Regions from separate parts of the Blautia sp. JLR.GB0024 genome, predicted to be linked through region 1. Evidence: riboswitches for the same ligand, from Rfam matches in the RefSeq annotation. Region 1 holds a riboswitch; each other region holds the start of a gene.
The links. Region 1 has a riboswitch for cyclic di-GMP ahead of V8Q34_RS22140 (hypothetical protein). Riboswitches for the same ligand answer to the same signal wherever they lie in the genome.
Positions count from the first base shown of each region.

Region 2: another riboswitch for cyclic di-GMP. It lies ahead of V8Q34_RS17860 (hypothetical protein); the one in region 1 lies ahead of V8Q34_RS22140 (hypothetical protein).
Region 3: another riboswitch for cyclic di-GMP. It lies ahead of V8Q34_RS15125 (fibronectin type III domain-containing protein); the one in region 1 lies ahead of V8Q34_RS22140 (hypothetical protein).

Region 1 covers NZ_JBANBF010000013.1:136,195-141,768, reverse strand. Annotated here, with positions in the region: gene V8Q34_RS22155 (ABC transporter ATP-binding protein) at 62-859, shown strand; gene V8Q34_RS22150 (ABC transporter permease) at 856-1,644, shown strand; gene V8Q34_RS22145 (ABC transporter permease) at 1,648-2,448, shown strand; cyclic di-GMP riboswitch class I at 2,667-2,757, shown strand; gene V8Q34_RS22140 (hypothetical protein) at 3,142-3,726, shown strand; gene V8Q34_RS22135 (hypothetical protein) at 3,739-5,028, shown strand; gene V8Q34_RS22130 (hypothetical protein) at 5,054-5,574, shown strand, end outside.
Region 2 covers NZ_JBANBF010000008.1:69,647-75,220, reverse strand. Annotated here, with positions in the region: gene V8Q34_RS17890 (hypothetical protein) at 1-355, shown strand, start outside; gene V8Q34_RS17885 (vWA domain-containing protein) at 339-1,643, shown strand; gene V8Q34_RS17880 (hypothetical protein) at 1,759-1,947, shown strand; gene V8Q34_RS17875 (YARHG domain-containing protein) at 1,963-2,472, shown strand; gene V8Q34_RS17870 (N-acetylmuramoyl-L-alanine amidase family protein) at 2,485-3,360, shown strand; gene V8Q34_RS17865 (serine hydrolase) at 3,370-4,353, shown strand; cyclic di-GMP riboswitch class I at 4,487-4,570, shown strand; gene V8Q34_RS17860 (hypothetical protein) at 4,664-4,888, shown strand; gene V8Q34_RS17855 (hypothetical protein) at 4,842-5,180, shown strand.
Region 3 covers NZ_JBANBF010000006.1:92,484-98,057, reverse strand. Annotated here, with positions in the region: gene V8Q34_RS15140 (NTP transferase domain-containing protein) at 1-1,189, shown strand, start outside; gene V8Q34_RS15135 (hypothetical protein) at 1,186-1,497, shown strand; gene mobB (molybdopterin-guanine dinucleotide biosynthesis protein B) at 1,501-2,631, shown strand; cyclic di-GMP riboswitch class I at 2,721-2,798, shown strand; gene V8Q34_RS15125 (fibronectin type III domain-containing protein) at 2,905-5,574, shown strand, end outside.

The sequences.
Region 1 (5,574 bases):
GGGTCTGTTATCCTTCAAACAGGTAATAAACTGGGGAAAGGAAGTGCTCAAATTGGAAGTGATGGAAGTCAGAGATTTGAAAATGGAGTATAGGACTGTCAAAAAGGAAGAGGGAATCCGGGGGAGTATCCGTCATCTTATCAAACCCAGGTATGGGAAAAAGGAGGCTGTGAAGGGGGTGTCTTTTTCCATTGCGCAGGGGGAGAGTGTGGCGTTTTTGGGCGCAAACGGGGCCGGGAAATCCACCACGATCAAGATGCTCACAGGGATTCTGAAGCCCAGCGGGGGTGAGGTGTCCATTATGGGAAAGAACCCGTTTTGTGACAGGATGGAGAACGCGAAGAAGATCGGTGTGGTGTTTGGACAGAAGACACAGCTTTGGTGGGATATTCCGGTGATCGAGACTTTTCGGCTGCTGAAAAATATCTATGAGATACCGGATGACAGGTACGAAAAAAATATGCGGGAATTCCGGGAGATTCTGGATTTGGACGCATTTCTGGGGCAGCCGGCCAGGAAGCTCTCGCTGGGGCAGCGGGTGCGGGCAGATATGGCGGCGGCACTTCTGCATGAGCCGCCAATCCTCTTTCTGGATGAGCCTACCATTGGACTTGATGTGGCGGTGAAGCAGAAGATTTATGCGTTTCTGCGAAGAATCAATGAGGAGAAGAATACGACGATTCTGCTGACCAGCCATGACCTGAATGACCTGGAATCCCTGTGCGGGCGTTTGATCATTCTGGAGCAGGGGGAGATTTTATTTGATGACAGGATGGATAAGATTTTTGAACAGTATCCTGAGGGGACCACGCTGGAGCAGATCGTGATCGGGCTTTTTAACAGGAGGAGCTGCGGATGAAGAAGTACATGGCTTATATGCGGTGCGGGTTTTTGGAGGGATGTGCGTACCGGAGCAATTTTATTACGGGGATGCTGGCTAATTTTATCCAGGCTGCAGTGATCTATTATGTGTGGAGGAGTATTTTCAGGTATCAGGGGGTGGTAAATGGGTATACCTGGGAAATTATGAGGAAGTATGTGTTTGTAGCCTTTTTGTGTAACTGTTCCTTTTCTTTTGGGTTTGAGATGAATACGGCGAAGAGGATCATAAAGGGGGATATCATTCTTGATCTGCTCAAGCCGGTGCCTTACAGGGGAATGCTTTTTTTCAGGATGCTGGGGACAGCCGGGATGGAATTCGGGGTGACGCTGATACTTGTCGGGTGTCTGTATCTGTCGGTGAACGGTGCGGCGGGAATCCGTTTGGAGAGGGTACTGCTGTTTTTGGTGTCCCTGTTTTTGGGAATGGGGATAAAGTTTGGGATACAGTATTTGTTTTCCCTGCTGTGTTTTTATACGGATAATTCTTATGGGGTGACTAAGGCCAGGGAGGTGCTGACCAACTTTTTTTCCGGGGCGATCCTGCCGCTTGTGATGTTTCCCGGGGGGCTTAGAAGGGTTGTGGAGGTGCTGCCTTTTCAGGGAATCGTATTTACGCCATGCAGCATTTTTATAGGGACTTTTTCCATGGAGGAGAGTCTTCGGGGGATTGCGGTGCAGGCTGTTTGGATTGGGATTTTGTGGGTGTGCGGGGCACTTTTTTGGAAGAAAGCATCAGGGGTCATTTCCCTGTATGGAGGGTGAGAGATGAGGAGATGGAGGCATTATTTGAGGATGTATGGGCAGATTCAGATGCAGAATATGAAGTCCCTGGCTGAGTACAGGACGGATTTCCTGATGATGGTATTTTTTACCGGGTTTTCTCAGGTTTGTAATCTGGGGGTGCTTGGGATCATTTACAGTAATATCCCTGAGGTGGGGGGCTGGAAGCTGTGGGAGATACTGCTTTTGTACAGTTTTCTGTTGTTCTCGGAGGGGTGTATTAACTTCTTTTTTCAGGGAACCTGGAAGATTGCGGAGATGATCAATATGGCGGATCTGGACCGGTTTCTGGTGCGGCCGCTTCCCGTGGGGCTGCAGCTTCTCACGGCCAGGATTGATTTTGACGGGCTGAATAAGATGGGGATTGCGGCGGCTGTGTTTGCTCTGGGGGCAAGTCACTGTAATATCAGGTGGAGTTTGTGGAAAATTGTCTGTCTGGCGGTGTTTCTTGTGGAATGTTGTGTGATTCGTGTGTGTATGATCTGGATTGCAAGCTGTGCCTCATTTTGGATGGAGGGAGGGAAGAACAGTTTGAATTTCTTTGCTATTTCCATTGGGGAGATGGCGAAATATCCGCTGATCATTTATCCGCCTGTACTGCAGGGGATATTTGCGTATTTGATTCCGTATGCGTTTGTCAGTTACTATCCGGTGGGGTATCTGCTGGGAAAGAGCGGGATGCGTGCCGGGGTGATGGTTATGCCGGCAGTGTGTGCGGTGATGGCGGGGGTGGCTGTGATTGTGCTTAAGAGGGGGCTTGGGAGGTATGAGAGTAGTGGGAATTGAGATGGGACAGGATTGTTTCGGGGAATGCGGATGAATTTAAAAATATTAAAATAATGCAGGGTATAACATTGCGAATATATTGTGAAGAAATATTTTTGTCATACTGGATGTGCAAAGTCATATTTGCACATTCTTGGCATAAATAGTATAATTTTGGTATTCTGTAAATACATGTTGACATTTAACACGAAATAGAGTATGGTGAGTTTAAGATAAATATTCGATAATAGTAAAGCTGTCGAAAGGCAGTGACACAAAGCTAAAGGGTCTAAGGTCTAACAAGCATGACTATGACAGCCAGTTGCCGTATTATTTTTTGTAAGGTAATTTTTATACCTTGCTTTATTTTGATACGCTTCTGCCTGCAAATTGCTGCAGGCAGTTTTTATTTCGGGGAAAAGTGTATCCCGAGGTAAAAAGCCGGTAGATACTTGTCACAGGATAAGTATGTTCTTTTTGTACGAAAAAATGAAAGAACGCCCCTGCCGGAGGCAGCAGAATCCTTTAGGTTTGTGCAAAGTTCAGGCATAGCGCCGGAGTTTGCCGCACAAACATCCGAAACTGAAAAAAATCAGGAACCGCGCGAGAGTATGCCTAGGCATACTCTCTTTGTTATTATAGGTATAATAACAAAAACATCCTGAAGACATAAAATATAATTTCGTGCGGCCAAAAATTTCAGAGGTGAGAGAATTGAGTGAAGAAGAGAAGAAAACAAAGAGCACCGGTGAGATGGTCACTGATAATGCCCTGAAACTTCAGAAAGCGGTACTGAGACAGAAAATCATGATCGGAGCCCTTGTAGGAGTCATAGCAGTGGGCGGTGCCGGTGCAGCGGGGTATAAGCTCGGATGGTTTGGCGGAGACAATGACAAGGCACAGGAGGAGCAGGTATCAGCGGATATTGATCCAAATGCAGGGGACTGGGACGGAACTATCCCGGAGGCCCCGAAAGGCGATCCCAATGCGGAGAATATAGAATTACCGGGATATCCTAAGATATATATTCCTGCAGGACAGACAGATGTGGATGTGGCATTTTCCAACCCGGAAGGGAACCCCTGTTATTTTACATTCCAGCTTGTGCTCAAGGACGGCGGGGAAGTGCTTTATGAATCAAAACAGGTGCCTCCCGGGGAGGCGATTACAACAGCTACATTGAGCAAGGCTTTGGATGCAGGGGAATATGCGGCTGAACTGAGAATCACAACGGCAAGTATTGTGGACTTATCCCCCATGAACGGAGCAAATATGGAGACCGTGCTCGATGTGAGATAAGGGTGGTGTTTCATGGACAGCAGGAATTGGAGAGGGATTGTAATTTCTGTTATCACGTCAGCGGTACTTGTAGTTGGAAATACGGGGATGGCCTTTGCTGACGCGGAGCAATTTAATGAAGACGGGGAAGCAGATCCTGCAGTATCACAGGAGCTTGTCCGGGATGTGTACGGAAATTGGATTTCAGCAGATATAGAAGAACCTCAGGACTTTGACGAAGAAGAGGAAACAGAAGATAGTCTTCAGGAAGAAAATGAGGAAGAAAAGGATGAAGTCAACAGAGTGCATCATCACGATGAATTCTGTGGCTATAGAGAGGCAGTGCCGGAAATACCATGCGACCATGAGTGTGTGGATACGGATGGGGACGGCATTACAAATCATTGTCCGGAATGTGCGTACCGGCCTGCAGTTGAAGCGGCTCCCTGCAAGTATGAGCTGGAAATGCTGAAAGCAGAAGAAGAGCTGAAAAAACAGCAGGAGCTGGAGGAACAGCAGGAAAGTAAGGATTTGGAGGAGGAAGACCAGGATTCAGAGCAGCAGGGGGAAGATGACCCCGAAAGTGAAAATCCTGAACAGAAGGATTCCAAACCGGAAGAATCCGGGGAAACAGACGGACAAAATAATAAGAAAGAAGATGAGAACGGAGGAGAAGAAAGCGGTGACAGTCAGAAAGATACACCGTCCGGAATAACAAATCAGGGCCAGAAGGATAATATTTCCCATATGGATGAACAGGCCCATGAGGTGACCTCACCTCAAACGGAAGGACAGGAAGATGTTTCTGAGGAAACACGCGCAGAAGATGAAGAGACAGCGGATACCGGTGAAAAGGATGAAGGGGAAGCCATAGAAGGAACGGAAGATATGGAGAATACCCCGGAAAATCCGGATGCTGAAAAAGAACCGCTGCCGTCAAATGAACCTGTATATGAAGTCGAAATTCCTTCACAGGTAAAACTGACAGATGACACGGACAGCTTTACGATCCAGACTAAGAAATTGATACCGGAAGAGGATGGCGAGCTTGTAGTCACAGTGGAAGGAACTGAGAGCAGAGACAGGAAGAACTTCGCACTGTACTGCGGAGAAAACAGTTGGGAATACCGGCTGGAGATAGCCGGGAACTTGATTACACCGGAAGAGAATCAGGCGATTCTGGATGGGTGGAGTGAGGCACAGGATGTGAATATTCTGCCGGAAAATAGTATTGATTTGTGTGCGGGGGAATATTCGGGAGTGCTGGTGTTCCATGTGGTGTATGAGAGCAGAGTCGAGAATTTTGAAATGGAAATTAATTAAAATTATAATTTAGGAGGATTTGGTTATGAAGAAAAAAGGGTTAGTAGCTATGGGGTTGGCAGGGGTTATGACGATTGGGATGTGTGTGCCGGTGTTGGCAGCGGAGGAGTTTACAGATGCTTCACAGAATATCGAACAAACAGACGGAATACCTCCAACAATCAATGGAACAGAGTTGGAAATGAATGTACCTTCTCAATATAAAATAAGCATACCATCAAAAATTAAAGTTGATTCTAAAGGTACTAAAGAGAATATAAAGATATCTGTATCAAGAACAATATTGGCTAATGGCAATGTCCTGAGTGTTACAGTTCCGAATCAAGCTATAGAATTAGAATTATCAGGAAGTAGTGTAAAATACAATATGAAATTTAATGATGGAAAATCAAAAGATACAGCATGGGAGTTGTGTACTTTTGACAATTCAATAGATACAGAAACTGATAGAACTTTTTCACTATTAGCAGGTGATAATGAAAAAATAAAGGTAGCAGGAACATATACAGGAACTGTAACATTTTCGATAAGTGAAGTAGCAGCTAC
Region 2 (5,574 bases), on a different contig from region 1:
AAGAGGAAGTTTGGCATATTTTGTTGACAGGTATTATGATAAAGACAATTTTGGCAAAATTTTAGAAGAATTAACATTTTACTGTAATACAAATGAAATGAATCTTTTCTGCTGGAAATTATGTCAGCTAATTGCAGAGAGCCGTGAAAATGAAATGAAGTCGTGTAGCGAAAATGTGGAGAGAGATTTATATATGCTGCACAGTTTGTTGTCTACGGCGAAGGAATGTTTTAAAGAAAATATGTTGAGAGATTTTTGGTTGATACGTACGGAAGATTATCCGATTTGGTTTATTGAATATGATCAAATAGAAATATTTGCAGGAGGAAAAGAGGTAGATGGCGAGAAGAATTAATATAAACGGCAAAAAGAAGCTTAATTTTTCTTTATTATGTGCCTGTATGATTGGTGGAGTAATTGGAGCTGTAATCGGAGGAATCTTCTATAACCGGCTAAAAATGGATTGGAATCCAATTTTACTTATAGGAATATATTTTGCGCAGTTTACTTTTTTTGTGACTTTGTCAGGTTTTATCAGTGAATGGCTCACCTATCATATGAGGGGAGCAGCATGGGATGGTAAAGAAATATTAACAGCCCTGGGAGCAATAATTGTCGGTGTAGTTGTGATGTTTATTCTCGGAATGTTATTTCAATTTCTGTATGGTTTAGGCAGAACAAAAAATGTCATAAAAGATATTGATGATTACATAATTTTAGTTGATAATTCAGGAAGTACAAGCGAAACAGATCCTAAGAATGAACGTTTTTCAGCTATTATTGATTTTGTGAAGCAATTAGATGAGAATAAAAAAGTAATGTTGGATGTATTTGACGATGGTTCACAGAATATTATTCCTTTAAGTTCTGTGGAGAAAGGGATAATACAGAAAATCGAAGAGAAACTGGCAGATTTTAGGTCAGGTGGAGGAACTAATATAGAAGCAGCTCTTCAGGATGCATATAGTCAATATGAAAAATCCGACAGAAAGGGAGCTGTGATTTTGTTGTCAGATGGTGCCAGCAGCGGTGATTACAAAGATATTATAAGTAAGTGTAATGCAGACAATATAAATATATATACAATAGGTTTTTCAAATATTGGTTTCTTAGGCAAAAGAGTATTAAACAAACTTTCAACAAGAACAGATGGATGTTATTATCAGATAAAAGAGCTTAATAATTTAACATTTACTATTAAACAGATGACAAAATATGCTAATCAGAGGGTTTTGCTTGATTATCGGTCTGGTACAGAACATGGAAAAGTTTTATTTATGATTTTAAGGGTGCTGTTCCTTCTTCTTCTTACTCTGGTTCTTGGTATCATAGTTGGATTTGTTATTGATTCCCAGCAGGTTGTACTTGGATTGCTGCCCATGAGACTGGGAATCGGTTTGGCTGCCGGATTTGTTTTGGAAGCAGGATTGTATATGTTTTATTCCGAAACAGTAATACGATTTTTTGTGAGTGTCATTATGTCTGTTATTTTAGCTCATTATAATGAAGCTGCTTATAAAACAGATGATTACCAGGAATGGGGGAATATAGATTCGGATTTTGGCCAGAATACCATAGATTTTGGAAAAGATTTTGGGAAAGAGGCAAATGATGATTTTGGAAGCGGAAAGACTTTTTTATGAGGTGGATAAATTGAAAGGAACAAAAGATGCTATTATAACGTTTTTTTTATGCGGACTGATGATTATGTTGATTTTGGTAAGATTCCTTTAACCTATTGCTGAGAGGAGGGTATTTATGGATTGTCCGAAATGTAAAGCACAGGTCGAAATTGGTGCGGTATATTGCAATAAATGTGGTTTTGTATTTGATAGTGACGAAAATAGCGGACAGGCGAAAAATGATGATGGAAAACTGGAATTAAAAAAGAAATTGCTGTTGTTGTTTGGACCTTCTTTTGTTCTTATTATATGTCGGCTTCTGTAGGAAAGAGGGATGAAAATGAAGAGAAATAGAGGCTTTTTGATTTTTTTATTCATAGTTGGGGTAATATTATCAATTGTTATGAGTATATTTGGTGAAAACCCCAAATCATCTTCTTATTTAAAAATAGAATCATATGCGGTGGCAGATTATCTGTATGAATGGGTAGAGGAAAATGTGTCTGCAGATGAGATGACGGAAGAGCCCACAGAAGGTGATACCACGGATAACGAACAAAGTGAATATATTTTTCAGGATAGTGCTGAAAGATATTTAACGGACGAAGAATTGGAAAATCTTTCATTACAACAGATTAATTATGCAAAAAATGAGATTTATGCCAGACATGGACGTATGTTTCAAAAACAGGAGTTGATGGATTATTTTAGCTCAAAGTCCTGGTATGAGGGGACGATTGCAGCAGAAGCTTTTGATGAAAGTATTTTAAATGACTATGAACGTGCAAATGCTAAGAAACTAAGTGAGAAAGAACACGAAATAAACAGCGAAGGATATCAATTGTATTAAGGAGTGACGCATATGAAAGCAAAAGCAGTTATAGTCTGGTGTTTTGCTATTATCCTGCTACTTTCGGGTGGGATTTTATTTAAAATAAATTATCAAATTTATAAAAAAACACAGACAAAAGTCGAAAAAATCGAGAATCGGATAGCAGATATGGAGAAACAGACAAACAAAAATAATAATAAGCTGGAAGACGTACATAAAAGTGGAGTTCAGAAAGAACAAAGTGAAGAACAGACGAAAGCAGCAGGGAAGAAAATTGCATTGGATCCTGGGCATCAAAGTGAAAATGTGGATATGAGTGATTTGGAACCAATAGGACCAGGTGCATCAGAAATGAAAGCAAAAGCCAGTACAGGGACTGTTGGTAATACGACGGGAAAACCGGAATACGAATTAAATTTAGAAATTTCCCGGCGGCTCTATCAGGAATTACAGACAAGAGGTTATGAAGTTGTTATGACACGTGAAGATAATGAAACAGCAATCAGTAATAAAGAAAGAGCTGAGCTGGCAGTCCGAGAAAAAGCTGACATTTTTCTCCGAATCCATGCAAATAGCAGTGAAAATCCGGGTATACAGGGAGCCATGACAATGGTACCTTCTGAGGAAAACCCATATGTTGGAGAGTTGTCTGCGGAGAGCAGCAGACTGGGCCAATGCATTATTGATTCCTACTGTGAAACTACAGGAATGTTGAATAAAGGTGTACAATATTATGATGATATGACAGGAATTAACTGGAGTCAGATTCCCGTCACAATTATTGAAATGGGATTCATGAGTAATGCAGAAGATGACACAAACATGGCAGATTTAGAATATCAAAGTTTAATGGTTCAGGGAATTGCAGATGGAATCGATGATTATTTTGGCAATGTAAGAGAGTAGAGGGATATTATGCGGAAAAATAAGGTAAAGCGATACCGAAAAACACGTGCTTATAAGCACTGGTTTAAAATTTTTGTGGCAGGTTGTATATTATTGTTCTGCGGTGTTGCACTGCTAGGTGCGGATTTTTTCTTATATCAGAAAAAAAATGAGAAAGAAGACCAATTAAAACAATTAAAGCAGCAGGAAGAGGAAATTCATAATGCGGAGACTTTTACTGTTGATTCCGAAGTACAGGAGAGTGAAACGGGAAATTCGCAACCGGATGAGGAAGGCCCTTCAGATGAAAATAAAATAATAAAACAGTTGACCCAGAAAATACAATCTTTAGATGGGGACTGGTCTGTATATGTGGAACAGTTCAATACTGGAATTATGTGTAATATTCATCAAGAGAAGTATCCGGCAGCCAGTCTTATCAAATTATTCATTATGGGAACAGTTTATGAAGCGTATGATGAATTGTGCCGGGAATATGGACAAGAGGAGGTAAACGGGTGTTTGGAGCGGATGATCACAGTCAGTGATAACGAGGCTGCAAATCAACTGGTTGCTATGTTGGGATATGGCAGTAATGAGGAAGGAAGGAGTAGAGTTAATTTATACTGCCAGGAAAATGAGTATCAGGATACTAATATGGGAAGGATGTTGCTTGAGAGTAATGAAAATGGAGAAAATTACACTTCAGCGATAGACTGCTGTGAATTTCTGAAAAAAGTATATCTAAATCAATGCAATCATTCTCTGGAGATGCTTCGCTATTTGAAACAGCAGGAACGCACAGATAAAATCCCCGCAGGTGTACCTGATGAGGTAGAAGTCGCAAATAAAACGGGAGAATTGAATGATGTTGAAAATGATGCTGCTTTAATTTTAAATGGAGATAATACATACTGTATCACAGTTCTTGCATCAAATCTTTCTGATACTTCATTGGCCAGGGAGAAAATAAAAGAGATTTCTGAAGAAGTATATGAATATTTTAAAGAATAAAAGAAATAGAGTCAGCGAAGTGGAAAAAATCGCCTTGATATATCATGTTCCCTGAAAGCAAGCTCATATTACTGGTGAAGGTTCAGGCTACCGGAGACGGGGGAGCATAGACAAATACCTTATAATAAACATACCAGTAAAAAGGCATAGCCAGAGAAAGCTGGTGTCGCAAAACTACAGAGTCTAGGTCATTAGGGTATGACAGCCAGTTACAGAACAAAAAGGACACCCATAGGCGGTGCCTTTTTTGTTTAAAAAATGATGGAGGAAGGGAGGAATACAGCCGGTTTTATATTAGGCTGTTAAATTTATGAAAAAATTAGTATTTTATCAGAATCAAACCCCATTACATATGGGAACAGGAACAGAGATAGGATTTGTGGATCTGCCGATCCAACGTGAAAAAACAACGGGTTTTCCGAAAGGGGAAGTATCGGGAATCAAAGAAGCGTTTAGAAAGGAAAGCAGACATCAGGAATGGTTTGGTCTTGTACTTAGAAGGAAATTCACAGGGAGCAATTGTAGGAAAATATGAAAAGAATAATTGGGAATATGCGCAGTTAGAGCAGCCTTATGGGGATTCTGCATTGACAATCAGTTGTTTTTTTCAATTGGCAGGATATTGCGCAAAGGCACAGGAAGAGTTTTATTTTGATGAAAATAAGTGGTATACCTCAGATGAAAAGGGAAACCATATAGAATTACGTATTAAAGCATACAAATCACTTTTAGAGGAATATAAGCGAAATCCGGCACTTAGGAAATGCCTTATTTTAAATAACAAAGAAAAGGAAAAAGCAAACAATGTTCTTTCGGAGAGATTATAAATAATATAGAACTGGACGATGAACTAAGAAAGGCAATTATTGATTCAACTGTTGAAAAGAGTTTTCCTTTTGGCTATGCCCTGGAATTCATGACGGAAGTGGCTCTTTTAGAAACTGTGGAAGGCATGGAACCCGGGAAAAAATCGTGTTTTCAAAGTATAGGGTTTAATGTGGATGTCCGGCATAACAACGAGCAGGAGGTCCTTATCAATAGTATTTCCGGCAGCCGGAATTTCTGTCAATTAGATTTGATGCTTCTTCTTAAATCCGGACAGGCAGTCGTATTTGAATGTAAGTCAGGAAATATGGATTCAGTGAATGCTAAATCCAGAGAGTTTACCGCATATGCCCTGAGTGGTGTGTATGGAAAACCGGTATTGGTCGTTCCTCTGCT
Region 3 (5,574 bases), on a different contig from region 1:
CACCTTTCTGCATACGCTTATAGATGCCTGCCGGGATTTCCCTGAAATCTATGTCTCAGTGGATGACAGGGAAAAATACCGGGATCTGTCCTGTACACTGGTGGAGGATGAGGAAAAAGAATACGGACCGCTGGAGGGCATTTATCAGGTATTAAAGCAGATGGATGCACCGTATGCGGTGATGCTTGCCACAGACATGCCCATGATAAGCCGGGAATTTTTAAAGGCTCTGGTGTCAAACATTACCGGTGAGGAGGACTGCCTGGTGCTCAGAAGAGAGGGCAGGCCTCAGCCGCTGTGCAGTGTGTATGCAAAAAGTATTCTGCCTGTTGTGGAGCATATGCGCAGAAACCGGGAGCACAAGCCCGGACTTTTGTTTCAGCGGGTCAATACACGGTATCTGGATTTGGAGGAGCTGGGATTCGGAGAGGCGGTCATTGCAAATGTAAATACGCCTGAAGAATATGAACAGCTCTGTTTTCATTACGGCAGAAAGCTGCAGGAATTTGCGCCCCGTGTCAGGGAAAAACTGACACACGGAAAGGTAATGGTCTGTTACCTGGACGGATTGGGTTACCGTATGTACAAAAATGCGGCGGACAATGGCAGTGTGCCTTTTATCAGCCGTAATTTTTCCGTGCTCCCTGTGAGGACTGTGGAGCCGCCGGTGACGAATCCGGCTATGGCTACCATGATAACAGGGGAACTGCCGTATGTGCACGGGATACACTCCAGAAAGGACAGGGAAGTTCTGGTCCCCACCCTGTTTGCCGGCAGGAGTGCGGAAAATACAGCATTTTTAGAGGGGGATACCAGGATTTTGAAGACAGAACTTCTGCCCAGGCTTCATGCTGCGGCAAAGGGAAAAGGCTGCGATTATTGGATTTACCGGGATGCGTGCAAAGCGGCTTCGGAGGAAAAAGAATTTATTTTTGCCCATTTTCATGAGATTGATGATGCGGCCCATGCAGACGGCCCCTTTAGCTCTGCGTGTATGGAAAAATTAAAAGAGACAGACGGATATATAGAAGCGCTCTCCGGGATTTTTAAGGGAGAGATCCTGTTGATCAGCGATCATGGCGTGCATGAGACCGGTGACGGAGGGACCCATGGGGAGAATCCGTGTTCCAATGGCGTGTACTCCTATAACATAGAGGATATGCTGGCAGTCTGGGGTGAGCATATATGAAGATAGAAGATGGTTTGTTTGAAGGCATGACCCCTGTGAAACTCAAGGGGAAGTGTGCTGACGGAGCTGAATATTCCTATCAGGCTTTTTCGGTGAGTGAGGTACTGGGCAGTGTGACTGCGGACAGCCTCGTGGAGTTTGTGAGCTGGGACGGCAGGGATACGCTTGTTTCCGGTGAAGAAATCCTCGCGGGGGATGTATACCTTGCGCAGGATGGAGAGACATACCGTCTCGTGATTCCAAAGGATACACACCGAAGGCGCTGGTGTAAACATATAACAGAAATAGAGAGTGAGCAGGGAGGGTGACAGTTGAAAATCTGTACGATCGTAGGTGTGAGAAAGTCCGGCAAGACCACAACGGTTACCGGACTCATCAAAGAACTGAAAAAACGGGGATACCGGGTGGGAACCGTAAAGAGTGTGTTCTGTCCCGAATTTACCCTGGACACTTCTGACAGTAATACGTGGAGACACAGGGAGGCGGGCGCTGATCTTGTCTGTGTAAAAGGGAAAAAAGAGACCGATATTTTACTTCCGGCGGACGTAAGCGGGGATTTCTATGAGAAACTGCCTGTGGATTACCTCATACTGGAAGGAGAGTATGAACTTTGTGTGCCCAGAATCATCTGTGCACATAAGGATGCGGAGGTTTCGGAACGTTTGACAGAGGAGACGATTGCCATAGCAGGGAGACTTGCCGGGGATAAAAAAACCTATGGGGAGTTCAGAGTCTATCACTCTGTGGAAGAGATATCCGCTCTGGCAGATCTGCTGGAAACACTTCCGGATGCGGAATTTCCTTTAAAAAAGCGTCCCATGCTCCAAAAGGCAGCGGCTTTTTGCCAGTGTGGCTGCCATAAGGCAGAGAAAAAGCTGGCCGGAAAGAAAAAACTCACGGCCCATCCCTCAGAAGCACATAGAAAACATATCTTCCTGACAGGGGAAAAAGGGGCTGGCAAGAGCACACTTTTAAACCGTATTGTGGAAGAACTGGGAACAGAGCCGGTGGGTTACAGAACACTGCCCTATGAGATCGGCGGTGTCCAGAAGGGATTTTACCTGCACAGCCTGGTACCTGTGGGAGAATACGAAAATGACAGTCCGATCCTAATACGGGCCGGTAAGGGAAAGAAGATATCCATACCGGAAACCTTTGAGACACTGGGCGCAGCCGTGATGAAAAAGGTGAAGGAAATGCCTGAAAAAACAGCCGTGATAGATGAACTCGGAAAGGCTGAGGCAGATGCCCCCGCCTTTCAGGAAGCATTGTTCTCCTGTCTGGATACCCAGAGTCTTGTCATCGGTGTCCTGCAGAAGAATACAGGTGCGTTTACACAGGCAGTGGCAGAACGCCCCGACGTGGAAGTGATTGAAGTTACAGAAAAGAACAGAGACGGTCTTCTGGAAGAAATCTGTAAAAAAATCAAAAATATGGAATGAAAAGACTTGACTAAAATTGTCAAAATTGATATTCTTAATATAGTGATCCTGTTTAATACATGAACAGAGTCAGAAAACGGAAATATAAAAAAATAAAGGGGCAAAACTGTCGTAAGGCAGTGACGCAAAGCCACGGGTCCCAAGGGAGGGACAGCCGGGCTGCAGACAGTGATGGACAGGGATATTCTGTCCGTCTGTTGTCTTTAAGAAAAACGATATCCCTGGGTATCGTTTTTTTTGGCCCTGAAAGGGGAAGGAGAATAAAAATTGAAAATGAAAAAGTTATGCGTCTGGCTTCTTGTATCCGGTATGCTCCTGCAGACACCGGGGACTACTGCATCTGCCGCTGTTCAGGGGCAGGATGTGGAGTCTTTTAAATCCGGTGCGCAGGCAGCATACATGGATGTGGACAGCAGCCAGAAGATGGATGCCGGGAAGCAGAGCGAGACGCCCGGATGGCAGGCGGAAACGCTGAGGAACAGGAGCCTGCAGCAACCTGCAGAAGTGCCTGAGGGCCAGATGAAAATGCAGGGTGAACAGGCGGGAGCGCCAAAGAACGCAGAGGCTGCAGAGGAACAGACGGGAGAATCCGGAAAAGAAGGTACTACAGGAATACTGTCGGGAGAATCCGGGAAAGAGGATACTGCAGGGATACTGGCAGGAGAATCCGGGAAAAAAGAGACCGCAAGGGAACAGACGGGAGAGTCCGGAAAAGCAGGGACCGCAGAGAAACAGACGGAAGAGTCCGGAAAAGCAGGGACCGCAGAGGAACAGACGGAAGCGTCCGGAAAAGAAGGGGCTGCAGGAGAACAGATGGCAGGTGATCCGGATGCGCAGAAAGGAGAAGGAGCACTGCTTTCTGAGACCGGAGCGGTGGTACAGAAAGGCCGGCTGCATCTAAGCCTGCTTTACACACTCCCATACAGTGACCCGGAAGCGCTGAACAGAGGACTGCAGGCAGTTTTAACAGGTGGCGGCCGGCAGCTTACAGCATCCTTTTCCATGCAGGAGGGTGAGGGCGTTTCTAAAAAGGCGGAGGCATCTTTTACAGATTTGGAACCCGGGCAGTACCATCTCAGTATAAGCGGAGACAGCTTTGCCTCGTATGACCAGGATGTGGAGATACAGGCCATGGAGCAGAAGATGCAGTTTCTGGATGTCTATACAGGAATGGATTTTTCTGATATGGAAAAACATCCCGGTGTTATGGGATACGGTGACGTGAACAGGGACGGCGTGATTGATGAGCAGGACAAATCGGGATTGGTCTTGGCAGTTCATCAGGAAAGTACGGACAGTATCTATGATCTGAATCAGGATCAGAGTGTTGACCTTGTGGATCTGCAGTGGCTTTCATACAGCTACGGATTTGAGAAAACGGAAGCTTATGTGTCAAGAAGTTATCTGATGGATGAAATCACAGCAGATGTGGGAGCGTCCACCCGGGTGTCGGATGGCAGTATTGAGAGTATTTTGGGCGACGGGGGAAGCGTTTCCCTGGAGCCTGCAGACGGCGGGGAGATATCAGAGGAAAATCCGGTGGAACTGCAGCTTGATCTGGAAAAACGTTCCGATATAACAGCGGGCGCGTTGGTTCTGACACCGCCGAGAGATTCCGCCAATGTCATCCGGGCAGGGTCCGTGACCGTGGAATACGATGATGAAAACGAGCAGCGGCAGACCATGGAGGTTCCCATAAGCGGAGTGTCCATGTTTGCCCTCACAGCGGCACAGGCGGTCATGGAACCGGACGGTACCATAATCATCAATCTGGGAAAACAGGTTGCGATCAAGAAGGTAGTCATCAAGGTGACAGATGCCGGAGGAAGCAGTCTGGCAGATATCTCCAGGGTGGAATTTTTAAACGGAATGGAGGACAGGATTCCTGCCCCCGTGATGAATATTCCTGACAATATAAGTACAGAGCCGGGCGATAAGAAATTCACAGTGACCTGGAACGCGCAGACAAATGTAGCCGGCTATGAAGTTATGGTGAAAAAGGACGGGAAGAGCAAAGTATATCCAACCGCTGAGAACAGTATCCTTATCACAAGCTTTGGCACAGAGAAGATGAAAAACAATGAGGAGTACACAGTTCTGGTCCGTTCAGTGAACGGCGACTGGAGCAGTGCCTATTCAGAGCCGGTGACCGTGGTACCCAAGCCCTCAAAGGCGCCTGACGCTCCGGAGAATGTGAACATTTCCGGAGGATACAGAAAACTGGACATCGCCTGGAAGATGATGGAGGACACAGATTTCTACACCCTCTACTACAGGGAGCAGGGCACAGAAGAATTTGAAAAAAAGGAGAATATCAAACAGAATAAATATCAGCTTACAGACTTAAAAGACGGCACAACCTATGAGATATGCCTTACGGGAACAAATGAAATGGGAACCAGCGGCAAGTCAAAAATATACGCAGGAGAGACGACGGATATCAATCCGGCAGTCACTTCCAATTACAGGCTGATCAATACACCAACGGAGGGCGGAGGACTGACTGCGCATATTAAATCCATTGCATATCCCTCTTCAAAACCGGAGACAGATGCAGCAGTGGCAGACAATGATTATACCACCTCCTGGAGTCTGGCATCCTGGGATGCAGGCGGATACAATGCCGGAAAGCCTTCTCCTGTCATTACCTTTGATCAGAGCTATGAGATGGACAGGCTGGTGGTAGTACCAGATGAGAAGCAGCAGTATACATATGGATATGCCAAGACAAAATATTGGGATGAAGACGGCAATGAGAAAATGATAGACGGCCATTTTACACAGAAGAAGAGTGTGAACGGCAAAGTATATTATGAATTTCAGTATTCCCAGCCATTTAAGACAAATCGGATACAGATAAACTTTGCCATGGCTTGGGCACCTGCAGACGGAAGAATCTCCATAGCAGAGATGAAGTTTTATTATTATGACAGTCTGGAAAAA